Regions from separate parts of the Novosphingobium aeonii genome, predicted to be linked through region 1. Evidence: riboswitches for the same ligand, from Rfam matches in the RefSeq annotation. Region 1 holds a riboswitch; the other holds the start of a gene.
The links. Region 1 has a riboswitch for cobalamin ahead of ACLIMP_RS14555 (TonB-dependent receptor domain-containing protein). Riboswitches for the same ligand answer to the same signal wherever they lie in the genome.
Positions count from the first base shown of each region.

Region 1 (7,486 bases):
CACGGCTTCGAGCGCCGGGATCATGGCTTCGCCGCCGTCAAGGCCGAAGCGCTTGGTGCCGACGTACTTCTTGCCGAGGAACTTCTCGTACTGCTCGCCGCGGACGACGGCCTGAAGGATTGCCTTCTTGCCTTCGGCGGTGAACTCGATTTCCTTGTTCGCGCCTTCCATCCGCTCCTGGAGGAAACGGCGTTCCTCGACATCGGCGATGTGCATGTATTCGAGGCCGACCTTGCCGCAATAGTTCGCGCGCAGGATCTGCACGATCTCGCGAACGGTCGTCCATTCGAGGCCGAGCGCGCCGCCGACGTAGACCGGACGGTCCTGCGCGGCGCCTACGAAGCCGTGGTATTCGGGCGTGAGGTCAGCGGGAAGCTGGCGCTGGTTGAGGCCGAGCGGGTCGAGATCGGCTGCCAGGTGACCGCGCACGCGATATGTGCGGATCAGCATCATGGCGCGGATTGCGTCGGCCGCGGCTTCGTCTATGCGGGACTGGTCGACCTTCTGGCCGCCCTTTGCCGCTGCCTTCTCGATCTGGACCTTGAGCGCGCTGGGGTCGAGGCCCTGGGTCAGGTCGTCCTCGAATTCCGCTCCTACGAGCGGCCAGTTCTTGCGCTGCCAGCTCGGGCCGGCCTGCGGGCCGTCGAGGGCATCATCGGGGGTGAAGTCGAAACTTTCGTCGCCCATCGGGTGTCACCTTTTGTCGCGCCGGAAAACGGCCGGCGCTACCAAACTCGTTCTAGGACGATGGTCCCGATGGTGGGGGCCTCTTCGTCCGCATCGCGTCCGGCATCTCAAACGTGCCGGATCGCTCGTGGGTCCCGTGGCGGCGCGGGTCCGAAGACACGCGCCGCCCGCGGGGATAGTGTCAGGCGAGTTCCTTGAGGACTTCCACAAGGGTTTCACCCAGAAGCGACGGCGAGGCGGAGACGCGGATGCCCGCTTCTTCCATCGCCGCGATCTTGTCCTCGGCGCCGCCCTGGCCGCCCGACACGATCGCGCCGGCGTGGCCCATGCGGCGGCCCGGAGGCGCCGTGCGTCCGGCGATGAAGCCCGCCATGGGCTTCTTGCGGCCGCGCTTGGCTTCGTCCTTGAGGAACTGGGCCGCTTCTTCTTCGGCGCTGCCGCCGATTTCGCCGATCATGATGATCGACTTGGTCTCGTCGTCGGCCAGGAACAGTTCCAGCACGTCGATGAAGTTGGTGCCGTTGACCGGGTCGCCGCCGATGCCGACAGCGGTGGTCTGGCCCAGGCCCGCGTTGGTGGTCTGGAACACGGCTTCATAGGTGAGCGTGCCCGAGCGCGAGACGACGCCGACCGAACCCTTGGAGAAGATGCTGCCGGGCATGATGCCGATCTTGCATTCGCCGGGGGTCAGGACGCCGGGGCAGTTCGGACCGATCAGGCGCGACTTCGAGCCCGAAAGGGCGCGCTTCACGCGGACCATGTCGAGAACCGGGATACCCTCGGTGATCGCGACGATCAGTTCCATCTCGGCGTCGATCGCCTCGAGGATCGAGTCGGCGGCGAACGGCGGCGGAACGTAGATGCAGGTGGCGGTCGCACCGGTCGCGGCCTTGGCTTCGGCGACGGTGTTGTAGTTCGGCAGACCGATGTGGGTCGTGCCGCCCTTGCCCGGAGTCACGCCGGCAACCATCTGGGTGCCATAGGCGAGCGCCTGCTCGGTGTGGAAGGTGCCGGTGGCACCGGTCATACCCTGGGTAATGACCTTGGTGTTCTTGTTGACGAGAATGGACATAGGGGAATCCTAATTCCTGTTCCTGGTGTAGGCCGATTCCGGCTTGGGAAGCGCCATGGCGCAAATTCCGCGAAGTGCAACCGTCCAAGTCGTAAAATCAACGGGCCAGTAAGCCGAGCCCGGCCCGCTCCGGCACTTTGCCGGGCGGGCCGGGCCGGTCAAACGGATCAGGCCAGCGAGCCGTCGATCGCCTTGCAGGCGACCAGCAGTTCCTTGACCGCGTCGATCGAGACCTGGAGACCGGCCTTCGCCTTCTCGTTCAGCTCGATCTCGATGACCTGCTCGACGCCATCGGCGCCGATCACGACGGGCACGCCGACATAGAGGCCGTCGACGCCGTACTGGCCTTCGAGGTGCGCGGCACAGGGCAGGACGCGCTTCTGGTCGCCCAGGTACGATTCAGCCATGGCGATCGCCGAAGCGGCGGGAGCGTAGAAGGCCGAGCCGGTCTTCAGCAGGGCCACCACTTCGCCGCCGCCGTTGGCGGTGCGCTTGACGATGGCGTCGATGCGCTCCTGGGTGGTCTTGCCCATCTTGATGAGGTCGGGAACCGGGATGCCCTTGACGGTCGAGTATTCGACCACCGGCACCATGGTGTCGCCGTGGCCGCCGAGCACGAACGAGGTCACGTCGCGGACCGAAACGCCGAATTCCCAGGCCAGGAAGGTCGAGAAGCGGGCCGAGTCCAGCACGCCGGCCATGCCGACGACCTTGTTGTGGGGCAGGCCCGAGAATTCGCGCAGCGCCCAGACCATCGCGTCGAGCGGGTTGGTGATGCAGATCACGAAAGCGTCGGGTGCGTTGGCGGCGATGCCTTCGCCGACTGCCTTCATCACCTTGAGGTTGATGCCCAGCAGGTCGTCGCGGCTCATGCCCGGCTTGCGGGCGACACCGGCGGTGACGATGATGACGTCGGCGCCGGCAATGTCGGCATAGTCGTTGGTGCCGGTGATCTTGGCGTCGAAGCCCTCGACGGGACCGCACTGCGACAGGTCGAGCGCCTTGCCCTGCGGCAGGCCTTCTGCGACGTCGAAGAGGACGATGTCGCCCAGTTCCTTCTGCGCGGCGAGGTGCGCGAGGGTGCCGCCGATGTTGCCGGCGCCGATGAGGGCAATCTTCTTACGAGCCATGATGCTTGCTTGTCCTTCCCAGAGGCGGGATCGACGGACGAAAAGGCGGCCTGCTGTGTCCCGCTAAAGGCAGGTGCCGGTGTTCAACGAGGGGCGACCTACGCCCCTCAAACCGACATTGCAACCGTGAAAAGCCCGCGCAAAGGGCTGGTGGGGCAGTTTTTACTGATAATAGTTCGCAATTGCAATAGTGGGCGGGAATGCGCGGAAAACGGGCCCGGGAAGCGGGGTTCGGAGCCTGTTTTGCGCAACCCGGCGGGCGCAGATTGCATCCAAGTGTCTCGCACGGCGGTATGACAGGCAAGCGTCGGGGAGGGCGAGTCGCCTTGGAGGAAGGGCAGGCGGTCGCGAGTCACGGCGGCGGCGGCGAGACTGTCAGGCGTTCGTGGTGAGCCGTCTGGCGAAGGCTTCGGCCATGCGGTGATCGAGCTGCCGGCAGATGGCGATCCACCAGTCGCAGGCCGCGATGTCCCCCGCGAGGCGCGCGGCGGCGGCATTGGCGCGGGCATGGGAGGCGGCGGACAGGCCGTGGCGGGCGAAATGGCGCAAGGCTTCGGCGAAGATGCGCTCGTTCGCGGCCAGGGTGGCCGCATCCTGCTGCTGCGCGGTGGCGTGCCCCTCCGTCCGCGGCCGGCGCGTTCGGCGACGAGTGCCGTTGTCGTTGACCGCGCCGAGCGGCACGGATGGACACAGCGCTCGCACGATCACAGGACACGTCCCGCCTTTGGCGGCGGAGAAGCGGATTGCCATGGTATCGGGCCTCTTGTCTTCGGCGTTAGGGGGTGGTGCCGCGACCCCGTTATAGGATTGCAGGCGCTAAGCCTTAATGAGGGCGTATGGTTGCCGAAACCTTGAGAGGGGAATCGGGAGGTTTACTGAACCGGTTGCCCGATCCAGCGCCCGGAATTGGCATACTCGGGCCTGATCCCATGGGCCTCGGGCAGGTTCCTCGCCCGGTATAGCGCTTCGCCGCCCCGTTCGCGCACATCGCTGGCATAGGCAGGGACGGCGGCCTGCACGAGGGTGGCCGGAGCGGAGGCGGGCTGGATGGCGGTGTCCGGCCGGATCGGGGTTGCCGCCTCGAAGGCGCGCTGCACCGCGAGCGGGTCCAGCGCGGCGTTGGCGACCGCGCTGGCGGCGGAATCGTCATGGCGATGCGGCGCGGCGAGCGGCTCCCCGCCGAAGTAGGCGAAGCGGAAGGCCGAAGGGCTCCCCGCCGGTCCGCTCAGGGCATAGAAACGGTGCGCGCCGATCGTCGAGAGATAATGGAGGCTCGGCGCCCAGTAGGGATTGACCTGGACGGTGTGGTAATGCGTGGCCAGGCCGACCGGCGCGTAGACGTAGCCGGAAAGCGCCGCGCGGGCGACTTCCTGCGCACGCTGCCAGAAGAAGCGCTGCGGCGCGCGTGCCAGCGACCCGTCGCAGGTGAAGGAGAACTGGCAGCCGGTCGAGCGCTCGGAGCCCTGGTAGACCACGCCGCAGACGGTCTTGGGATAGGCGGGATGGGCCAGCCGGTTGAGTACGACCTGCGCCACCGCGCGCTGGCCGGCATCCGGCTCGCTGGCGGCCTCATAGTAGATTGCGGCGGTCAGGCACTGGAGCGCGCGGCTGCGGTCCACCCCGGAATTGTCGATGCGCAGCGCGCGGGCGACCGGGCCGGGGCCGGTCACGCCGTCATCGGCATCGGAATGAATGCCTTCGCCGATCCTGAGCACCGGTTCTTCGGCATCGAGATAGTAGAAGGCCGAACCGGGGAAGCTGGCTCCGGCCTGCTCGAAGGGCATCGGCAGGACCGTCTGTTCGGGCGACCGCGCATCGGCGATGGAGAATTGCTGCCAGGAGCCCGGCGAGGCGAAGGCGGGCAGTGCCACGGCGGCCAGTGCGGCGAAACCCAGCGACCAGCGCCGGCGCGCGCGGCGTGCGACATGTCGCCGGCCGCCGCGCGCGAAGTGCCCGCGGAAATCGCGCGGACGCGCTTCCCAGGGTTCGAGGCAGGCAGGAAGGGCGGCAGCGGTCACGAATAGTCCTCTTGGCGCGTCCTTTCGGGGGACGGGCGCATCTTGCGCCTAACCCGCTTTGCGGCGCGCGGCATCCCTGCAGATCGGCACGTCCCGAAGCGGTACAGGCCCTGCCGATAGCCTTAATGGCTTAAGAGAATCTTCCGGTTTTCCCGGCGGCGATACCTGGCGCGGCCTTTACCGGCACTGCTTGCCAATCCTCGCGCCGGACAGTATCGGCGCAAGCGACGTCATGGGTGGCCCGGAGCCGGGCCCCAGGATTGGAACCTGGTGGGAATTTCGGCGAAAGCCCGAAGCTGCCCCCGCAACTGTGACCGGGGAGCGCCCCCTCCACGCGATGCCACTGGGTCAAACCGGGAAGGCGGAGGCGGCGCGGCGATCCGGAAGCCAGGAGACCTGCCCTTGACGGTCGTTCCGCAGCCGGGCGGGGTGTCCCGGCATGCAGCGAGCACGCGCGCATGAGGAAAGGCGCGCGTCTCCGCCATGGACGGCAATGTCGTTCAAGGTTGGAGGAATTACCGTGAAGTATCTGTTTCTGCTGGGGACGGCCCTGTCCGTCGCCACTCCCGCGCTGGCGGACGAAGCCGCAAACGATAGCATCGCAGCGGACGGCATCGTCGTCACCGCGACCCGCACCGAGACCCCGGTGAGCGAGATCGGCCAGTCGGTCTCGGTCGTCACCCGCGAGGATATCGAGCGTACCCAGGCGGTCACCGCCACCGATGTGCTGGCCCGCCTGCCGGGCGTGACCTTCACCCAGTCCGGCGGCTTCGGCCAGCCCGCAAGCGTGTTCATCCGGGGCGCCGAGAATGCGCAGAGCCTCGTGCTTATCGACGGTGTGCGCATCAACGATCCGGGCGATGTCGGCGGCGGCTTCGACTTCGGCAGCCTGACCGTCGGCCAGTTCGACCGTATCGAAGTGGTGCGCGGCTCTTCCGGCGTTCTCTGGGGCAGCCGCGCCATCGGCGGCGTCGTCAACCTCATCACCGCGCGCCCGACCGAGCAGTGGACCGCGCGCGGCCAGGCCGAATATGGGTGGCGCGACCAGAAGCAGCTCGGCGCCTCGGCGGCGGGCAAAGTGGGACCGGTCGGCCTGACGCTGGGCGGCAACTGGCTCAAGGGCGACGGCTATTCCGCCTTCGACGAGCGCCTCGGCGGTAAGGAAAAGGACGGCTTCGAAAGCAAGAGCGCCAATGCCCGGGCCGAAGTGGAACTGGTAAGCGGCCTGTCCGCCGACGCCGGGACCTACTGGACCAAGGCCAACTACGATTACGACAACACCGGCGCCGATGCCCTGAACGTGGGCATGAAGCGCGACACGGTGGGCTATGCGAACCTTCGCTATAAGGGGCTCGACGGCCGCCTGACCGCGCGCGTGGGCTACGGCCTCACCGACACCCGCCGCATCTCGGACGACGCGGTCTTCGGTCCCTACACCACCAACGGCCGCGCGGACCGCTTCGAGGGGCAGGTTTCCTTCAGCCCGATCGACATGGCCAGCATCCTGCTGGGCGCGGAGACCGAGAAGCAGAAATTCTCGAGCGATTACGCGAAGGACTCGACCTCGATCGACAGCTACTTCGGCATGCTGACGCTGCGTCCGGTCACCGGACTGACCCTGAACGGCGGGCTGCGCTACGACGACAATTCGGACTTCGGCCACAAGACCACGTTCTCGGCCAATGGCGCCTGGGTGATCGGCGGCGGCGAAAGCGCGCCGATCCTGCGCGCCAGCTATGGCGAGGGCTTCAAGGCGCCGTCGCTTTACCAGCTCTATACCAATGGCGGTTTCCGCGCGCTCGATCCCGAGACTTCGAAGTCGTGGGACGTGGGCGTCGAGCAGCCCTTCGCGGAAGGGCACGGGACGTTCTCGGTCACCTATTTCGACCGCAAGACCAAAAACCTGATCGACTACGATCTGGCCGAATGGAACTACTACAATGTCGGCCGGGCCCGCGCGAAGGGCGTGGAACTGGGGATGCAGGTGAGCGACTGGAACGGCTTCGACATGAGCCTTTCCGCCACGTACCTCGACGCCACCAACGAGGACACCGGCAAGCAGCTGGCCCGCCGTCCCAAGACCAACCTCTACGCCAGCCTCGACAAGCACTGGTCGGACGGCTTCCGCCTCGGCGCGGACCTGCGCGTGGGCGGGGGGCGCTATGACGACGTGGCGAACACCTATTATCTTGGCGGCAATGTCGTGGTGGGCCTGCGCACGGCTTATGACGTGACGCGGAACATCCAGCTCTATGGCCGGGTCGAGAACCTGTTCGACGAGCACTACGAAGTGGTGCGGACATACGGCACGCCGGGCCGCGCGGCTTATGCCGGGGTTCGGGTGAAGATGTGATCCGAGCGCTTTCCCTGACACGGTCGGGACGGGGAAGGCGCAAGGCCCGCCTGCTCGCCGCCGCGCTGGCTCTTGCCGGCCCGGTGGCGGCGCTGGCGGGATGCGGGGGCGGCGATGCGGCCGACGCGCCCGGTTCCGCGAAGGCCAGTGGTCATCCCACGATCGTCTCGCTCAACCCCTGCACGGACGCGATCCTTGCCGAAGTGACAGGGCCGGGCCAGTTGCT
Region 1 is NZ_CP176832.1:3,030,648-3,038,133, reverse strand. Features, by position in the region: gene ACLIMP_RS14580 (2-oxoglutarate dehydrogenase E1 component) at 1-687, opposite strand, end outside; gene sucD (succinate--CoA ligase subunit alpha) at 869-1,759, opposite strand; gene mdh (malate dehydrogenase) at 1,927-2,889, opposite strand; gene ACLIMP_RS14565 (hypothetical protein) at 3,265-3,639, opposite strand; gene ACLIMP_RS14560 (cell wall hydrolase) at 3,762-4,907, opposite strand; cobalamin riboswitch at 5,125-5,325, shown strand; gene ACLIMP_RS14555 (TonB-dependent receptor domain-containing protein) at 5,428-7,260, shown strand; gene ACLIMP_RS14550 (ABC transporter substrate-binding protein) at 7,257-7,486, shown strand, end outside.

Region 2 (7,486 bases), on a different replicon from region 1:
CGAAAAGGCCGCGCTCGGCATCACCCTCCACGCCGCCGCCATAGGCGTAACTGCCCCAGTCGAGATAGACATCGGCCAGATCGCTACGTTCGTGCCAGATCTTCTCGTCGATCATGGCCTGAAGTCCGGCGCCGTAGGCACCCGGTTTCGATCCGAACACGCGCACACCAGCACGGCGGGTGGCCTGCGTTTCGGCCTCGCCATCTTCGACCAATTTGGCGGTTTCGGCGCGGTGGCGCTCGGCGGCGGGGTTGTCGCCCAGCGGTTCGTCGAGCGCCATAACCGCGCGCGCGGCGCTGTCGATCAGGTCGATCTGTTCGGGGAAGGCATCGCGGAAGAAGCCGGAGACGCGCAAGGTCACGTCCACGCGCGGGCGGCCGATTTCGGCCACGGTCATCACCTCGAAGCCGACCACGCGGCCCGAAGCCCAGTCCCAGCGCGGGCGCACGCCCATCAGCGCGAGGGCCTGCGCGATGTCGTCGCCGCCGGTGCGCATGTTGGCGGTGCCCCATGCGGAAAGCGCCATGGCCTTGGGGTATTCGCCCTCGCGCTGGAGGTAGTCTTCCACCAGAAGATCGGCGGACTTGCGGCCGAGTTCCCAGGCAACGGCGGTGGGCACGGCGCGGGTGTCGACCGAATAGAAGTTGCGCCCCGTGGGCAATACGTCCGGCCGCCCGCGCGTGGGCGCGCCGGAGGGGCCGGGCAGAACGAAGCGGCCGTTCAGACCGGCCAGCAGGGCCTCGGCCTCGCGTGGACCGCACAGGTCAATGCGGGGGGCGAGGTCGGTGCGGATGGCGTCGAGGACGGCGGCGGTTTCGCTGCCGAGGTTGCCGCTGGGCTTATCGACCATTTCGGCTGCCAGCAGTTCGAGCCGCTCGACGGTATCGCCATGCGTGCGCCAAGGCTCGCCCGAAATCGCCGCCAGCGCTTCAGGCCGCGCGCCGTCCCAGCGATCGCCCATGCGGCAATCGAGCGGATCGAAGTCGAGGCCTAAGTCGATAGACATCGCGCGCAAGAGCGAGGCCTGTCCGGCATGGTCATAGCCACGCGGCGTGCGGGCCAGCGCCACCAGCAGGTCGCGCCGCAAGCGGCCTTCGGGCGACTGCGTGAAGACATGCAGACCGTCGCGAATCTGCAATTCCTTCAGTTCGCACAAGTAGTTGTCGATGGCCGAAAGCGCGTCGTCATCGTCTCCGCTGGCCCCGGCATCGCGGTCGAGGCCGTGGCTGCGCGCCAGATCGAGAATGTCCCGCCGCAAGCGGTCGAGGCGGCGCGGGTCCATCCCGGCGGCGAGGTAGTATTCGTCCACCAGCGCCTCAAGCTGCTTGAGCGGGCCATAGGTCTCGGCGCGGGTCAGGGGCGGGGTGAGGTGGTCGATCACCACCGCGCCGATCCGGCGTTTGGCCTGTGTGCCTTCGCCGGGGTCGTTGACGATGAAGGGGTAGAGCTGCGGCAGCGGCCCGGCGCAGATCTCCGGGAAGCACTCGCGCGAGAGCGAGATGGCCTTGCCGGGCAGCCATTCCAGATTGCCGTGCTTGCCGACATGGACCACCGCCTGCGCGCCGAAGTCCTGCGCCAGCCAGACGTGGAAGGCCAGATAGGCGTGCGGCGGCGGCAGGGCCGGATCGTGATAGCTGGCCTTGGGATCGATGTTATAGCCGCGCGCGGGCTGCACGGCGACGGCGAGATTGCCGAAACGGTGGACCGGCAGGCGGAATGCGCCGTCCCGCACGAAGGGGTCGGCGGATGGCGCGCCCCAGCGCTCGGCCATGGCCTTGCGCGCGTTTTCGGGCACCATTGCGAAGGCGGATTCGTAGGCCGAAAGCGGCAGCGAAACTTCGCCCGCGCGTTCCAGCGATGTCAGATCGTTGGTCACGCCGCCGGTCATCACGCGCATCAGTGCGGCGCCGTCTTGCGGAGCCTTGCCGGTGTCGTAGCCCGCCTCGGCCAGCGCGGCGACGATCGCAGCGGTGCTGGCAGGGGTGTCGAGGCCCACGCCATTGCCGATGCGTCCATCGCGGTTGGGGTAGTTCGCCAGCACCAGCGCCACACGGCGCTCGGTGGACGGCGTGCGGCGCAGGCTCGCCCAGTTAGCGGCGAGATCGGCGACGAAGGCCACCCGGTCCGGCGCGACGCGCGGGACGACGATGCCGCACTGGGTCACTTCGTCGAAACGCTCGGCCGCCTTGAAGGCGACGGCGCGGGTGAAAATGCGGCCGTCCACTTCGGGCAGCGCCACGTTCATCGCAAGGTCGCGCGGGCCAAGGCCGCGCGCGGCGCTCTGCCACTCGCTTTCCAGGACTCCCGCAAAGGCGACTTGCAGGATCGGGCAGTCCGCCTTTTCGAGAATGCCCGGCTTGCGATCGTCACCTGCGGAGGAGGAGGCGAAGCTGGTGGCGTTGACGATCACATCGGGCGCGATCTCGCCCAGCAATCCGCCCAGCCAGTCCACCGCGAAAGGTTCCCGCAAGGCGCGGACGTGAACGGCGGCGACGTTGAAGCCGCGCTCCTGCAGCGCCGCGATCATCGCGTCTACGGCGTCCAGCGTGCCCGCGATCATCAGCGCGCGGTAGAACACCAGCAGGGCGAGCGGGCGGCCTTCGGTCCAGCCTGCCTGCACTTCGGCAAGCCCGGCGCGCTCGGTGCCTGCAAGGTAGAGCCCGGCATCGGCCACGGGCACCGGATCGTCCGGCTCGCCTGCGTCATGGCCGATGGTCCGCGCGGCGGTGCGCAGGAACGAGAGGGCATTGGCCATGCCGCCCTGCCGGAGATAGTCGCGCATCCGCTCGCGGACCTCGGCGGTCAAGGTGGAGGCGCGGTCGAGTGCGGGATCGGCCTCGCGCCCATCGGCGATGGCGGCGAAGGCAATGCCGTTCTCCCGCGCGACACGGGCGATCTCGTCGATCCCGTAGCCCCAGTAGCTCTTGCCGCCGAGCAGGATCACGCAGACGAATCTGGCCTTCGCGATCACTTTCTCTACATAGAGGTCGATCGAGTAGGGATGGCGCAGTTGCAGCAGATTGGCGAGGCGAACGCTCGGCCCACCTTCCGGCAAACGCGCCGCCGCGCCCGCGAAGCAGGCGAGTTCGCTGTCCGCCACGGTGAGGATCACCATGTCGCCGGGAGACTGGTCGAGGTCGATCGCCTCCTCGCCGTTGGAGATCGTCCCCGGCGTGGCGGACAGCAGGTGCATCAGGCGTCTGCTGTAGTGGCCACGGGGCCGAGAACCCCGGCAAGCCCTGCTTCGATGGCGGTGCGGTCCAGCCCCTTCTGGCCGATGACGACGAGCTGCGTACGGCGCATTTCCTGCGGCAGCCAGGCGCGGTCGTAGAAGTGCTGGATGCGCGGACCGACGGCCTGCACGACAAGGCGGCTGGGCTTGCCGCCGACCGCGACCATGCCTTTCACGCGCAGAATGTCGTGCTCTGTGATCAGGCCGTTCAAACGGGCGAGAAGGGCGTCGAGATCGGCCACATCGCCGCCGGAAACGACGAAGCTGTCGAAGTCGTCATGGTCGTGATCCTCGTCCAGCCCGTCGATGTGCGAAGGGCGGGAATCGAGATCGTCCTCGGCAGCGGCGGTGATGCCCAGCAGCGCGGCGATATCGACGGCGCCGTGATCGGCGCGCACGATCTTCACGCCGGGGCGCGTTTCGGCCAGCACCAGCGTTTCGACATGGGCGAGGGCATCGGCATCGACGAGGTCGGTCTTGTTGAGCACGACCATGTCGGCGCAGCCCAGCTGTTCCTCGAACAGTTCTTCCAGCGGGCTTTCGTGGTCCAGCATCGGATCGGCCGCGCGGGCAGCGGCCAGTGCTGCCTCGTCAGTGGCGAAGCGGCCCGCGGCAACCGCATCGGCGTCGATCAGGGCGACCACGCCGTCAACGGTGGCGCGGGTGCGGATGTCGGGCCACTGGAAGGCCTTCACCAGCGGCTTGGGCAGGGCAAGGCCGCTGGTCTCGATGATGATGTGATCGGGCCTGTTCTCGCGGTCCAGCAGCTTCTGCATGGTCGGCAGGAAATCGTCGGCGACGGTGCAGCAGATGCAGCCGTTGGCCAGTTCGACGATATCGTCTTCCGGGCAGGCTTCGTCGTTGCAGCCCTTCACCAGTTCGCCGTCCACGCCGACATCGCCGAATTCGTTGATGATGAGGGCAAGGCGGCGGCCCTTGGCGTTTTGCAGCAGGTGGCGGATCAGCGTGGTCTTGCCGGCGCCCAGAAAGCCGGTGATGACGGTGGTGGGAACTTTGCTCATGTGTCGTCTCCCGCGCGCCAGCGACCTGAAGCGGCGGGGCTTTCCGCCGCGACCTGCGACGATTCCGGCGTGCCGCGTCGGACCGGCGCACGGGCGCCCGACGCGATATGCCGCTGCGGCCCCGGCCGCATGCATCACGTCGCTCAGACGGAAGAGTTACCGTGCCTTGGCCATCCCCTGGACCCGGGCAAGAGCGACATCGACGCAGGCAGGTTTCCTGGCTCGCGGGTCAGGGCGTGATGCACGGCCTTCCCAGGCCTCGCAGGATTTAGCGTCCGGCCCAGTGGCTGCGTCGGGAAGCGATTGTCCCGCCGCGAATGTGCATCGCGCTCACCGCTTACAGTTGCAGGGACAGCCCCGGAATCGAGCAAACTCTTTCGAGCAAAACTCTACCGGGTTCCCGTATTAAGCCCCTTGCGGGGCACCGGCGCGATCTTTGCCCGCGGCGTCCTGAAGGGCGAAACGGGCCCTGCGGCGATTAGCCGGGCAGGCCGCTGCCCGCAAGCCCCCCGGCAAGGCCAAGCGATTGCAGCCGCCATCTGCCGCTGAACGAAAACACGGTATGCGAAAGCGGCGCGATGTCTATCGCGAGCGTGGTGGAAAGCGGCAGGCAGAGCGCATGGGAAAGCGCCGCGCGCACGATCATCGGGTGCGTGATCCCGCAGGCCGGGCCGTCGTGACGGGCGATCTCGTCCATCCAGCGGCCGATCCGCTGCCGGGCGGTTTCCATCGATTCTCCCCCCGGAGCGCCGCCAAGCGGGTCTGCGATCCATGCCGAGAACGCGCCGGGTTCCTCCTCGTGCACTTGCGCAAAGGCGCGGCCGGACCAGCGGCCATGATCGATATCGGCCAGCGCGGGTTCCGTCCGCCCGGTAATCCCCATCGCCCCTGCGGTCTCGGCAGCGGCGAGGGCGGGGCTGGTGAAGGTGCTATCGCGGAAGCGATCGTTCAGCGCGGTGCGCGCCGCATCGCGCAGCCCGCCCTCGTCCAGCGGTTCGTCAGGCCCTGCAAAGCCGCCGTGACGGGCCGGGGCCGTGGCGGCGATGCAGATCAGCAGGAGGGTCGTCGCCAAGGCCTGAATTCCATCGAGGTCGTTGACGCCGCCGGTAACCCGGCCCTAAGGGAAGGCGTCGAGGATTGAAGAAGCCGGTGGAATTCCGGCGCGGTCGCGCCACTGTAATCGAACGGGAACTTCCCCGTCGAGAGCCAGACCTTCCGCCTTGGCACAGATTTTCCGGGGACGCGCAATCCCGCCAAGGAGCATGAGCATGGCTGTTTCCGCCGCAATTTTCGATGACACCTTCATTCCGGTCGAAGGCGGCAGCGCCATCCCGATCGAGGACATCGCTCCCTGGGCCGTGCTGGGCACGCTGCTGGCCCTTATCTTCCTCTATTTCGTGAGCACCGAACAGGGCGCTTTCTCCCTGTTCCAGGGCATGTACGTTCACGAATTCGTCCACGACGGCCGGCACCTCCTCGGTTTTCCCTGCCACTGAGGTAACGTCATGACCCGTCAATTGCTTTGGCGCGGAATGCTTGCCGGCATTCTGGGCGCGCTTCTGGCCACGCTTTTTGCACGCGGTTTCGCGGAACCGCAGATCGACCTCGCGATCGGTTACGAGGAAGATCACGCGGCCCACGGCGCTCTGCCCGATCACCCGGCGCCCGATCACGCCGGAATGGCGATGGCATCTGCCCCGCTCGCACACCCGCATCCGGCGGACGAAGAGGAACTCGTCAGCCGCGATACCCAGAAGGGGGCCGGCCTCGTCACCGCGCTCGCGCTTTACGGCGCGGCGGTGGGGGGCATCTTCTCGCTGGTCTTCGCATACGGCTATGGCAGGATGGGCCATCTCGGCCCGCGCAGCTTCGCACTGCTTCTGGCGGCGCTGACTTTCGTGCTGGTGGTGGTGGTTCCCGCGATCAAGTATCCGCAGACCCCGCCGGCCGTAGGCAAGCACGAGACGGTGGCGCTGCGCACGGCGGCCTATTTCGGCATGATCGCGCTGTCGCTCGGCGCGGCCGTGGTTGCCGGGCGCCTTCGCGGCAGGCTGGCGCGGCCGGGCAGGGGCTTCGATGCCACCCTGCTGGCTTTCGTCGTCTATCTCGGGATGGTCGGCCTCGGCCAGTTCCTGCTTCCCGCGATCAACGAAGTGCCTGCCGATTTCCCGGCGGTATTGCTCTGGAACTTCCGGCTCGCCTCGATGGGAACGCAGCTCGTGCTGTGGGCCACCATCGGACTGGCTTTCGGACTATGGGCGGAACGCGTGCTCAGGCGCCAGTCGGCCTGAGCACGGCCTGCCTCCCGGAAGGCTTGCTCACTCGCTCCGGTTGCCTGCCCCCGTGGGCGCCGGGCGCAGCGGCGCGCGGCTCAGCTCGTTACCGGCGCGCGTGGTCTTCTTCAGAAGTTTCAGGAAGATATCCTGTTCTTCTGATGTGAGATGAGAGACGATGTCGTCCTGCACCTTGTCCACCCATGGCGTTGCCGCGGCCAGAGCCTCGCCGCCCTGCCGGCTCAGCATCAGCACGCGGGCGCGGCGGTCGGTCGGGCTGACCTCGCGTTCGACCAGCCCTTTCTGCACGAGCCGGTCGATCACGCCGCCGATCGTCACCCGGTCATAGGCGATCATGCCCGCCAGCGTCTGCTGGTCCAGCCCCGGATGATCGCGCAGGGTCAGCATCGCCGCATATTGGACCGAGGTCAGGTCAAGCCCGGCCTCGGTCATGCGCGATGTGAAGCGCGCCACGGAAATCTGCTGAAGGCGGCGGATCAGGTGGCCGGGCATGGTCTCGAGGTCGCTCATGACAGCCACCTAGCTTGATAACGCCCGCCTGCTCAAGCCTCCCGTGTGCTGCCATGGCCGACCTCGGCCGGAAGGTTCAGCCCGCCGGTTCGGGAATTCGGGCGGCGGTCAGGTTGGCGGCGAAGTAGGCGGCCAGTTCCCGCGTGCCGTCAAGCGGAAGCACCTGCGCGATGTACTGGTCCGGGCGGACCACGATCATGCAGCCTTCCTCCCGGTTCACGCCGCGCATGTCGTAGATGTCGCCCGCGCCCGGATCGGCGCAGAACGCCTTTTCGTAATCGCGCAGGCCCAGTTCGCCCTTGCGCGGCCAGAGCAGCCCGGGAAGCTCGTCCATCGACAGCGACCGGTGCGATTGCTGGAATACCGCGCGCAAGTCGAACAGGGCGTCGGCATCGGCGCCCTTCGGCGTGTGGCGAAGCAGAGGCGAG
Region 2 is NZ_CP176833.1:971,561-979,046, forward strand. Features, by position in the region: gene cobN (cobaltochelatase subunit CobN) at 1-3,193, opposite strand, end outside; gene cobW (cobalamin biosynthesis protein CobW) at 3,193-4,254, opposite strand; cobalamin riboswitch at 4,445-4,697, opposite strand; gene ACLIMP_RS19845 (histidine phosphatase family protein) at 4,733-5,326, opposite strand; gene ACLIMP_RS19850 (CbtB domain-containing protein) at 5,523-5,750, shown strand; gene ACLIMP_RS19855 (CbtA family protein) at 5,760-6,545, shown strand; gene ACLIMP_RS19860 (MarR family winged helix-turn-helix transcriptional regulator) at 6,573-7,058, opposite strand; gene ACLIMP_RS19865 (FAD-binding monooxygenase) at 7,135-7,486, opposite strand, start outside.
Region 2: it holds a riboswitch for cobalamin, as region 1 does, so the genes downstream of both, cobW (cobalamin biosynthesis protein CobW) here and ACLIMP_RS14555 (TonB-dependent receptor domain-containing protein) in region 1, are expected to answer to the same signal.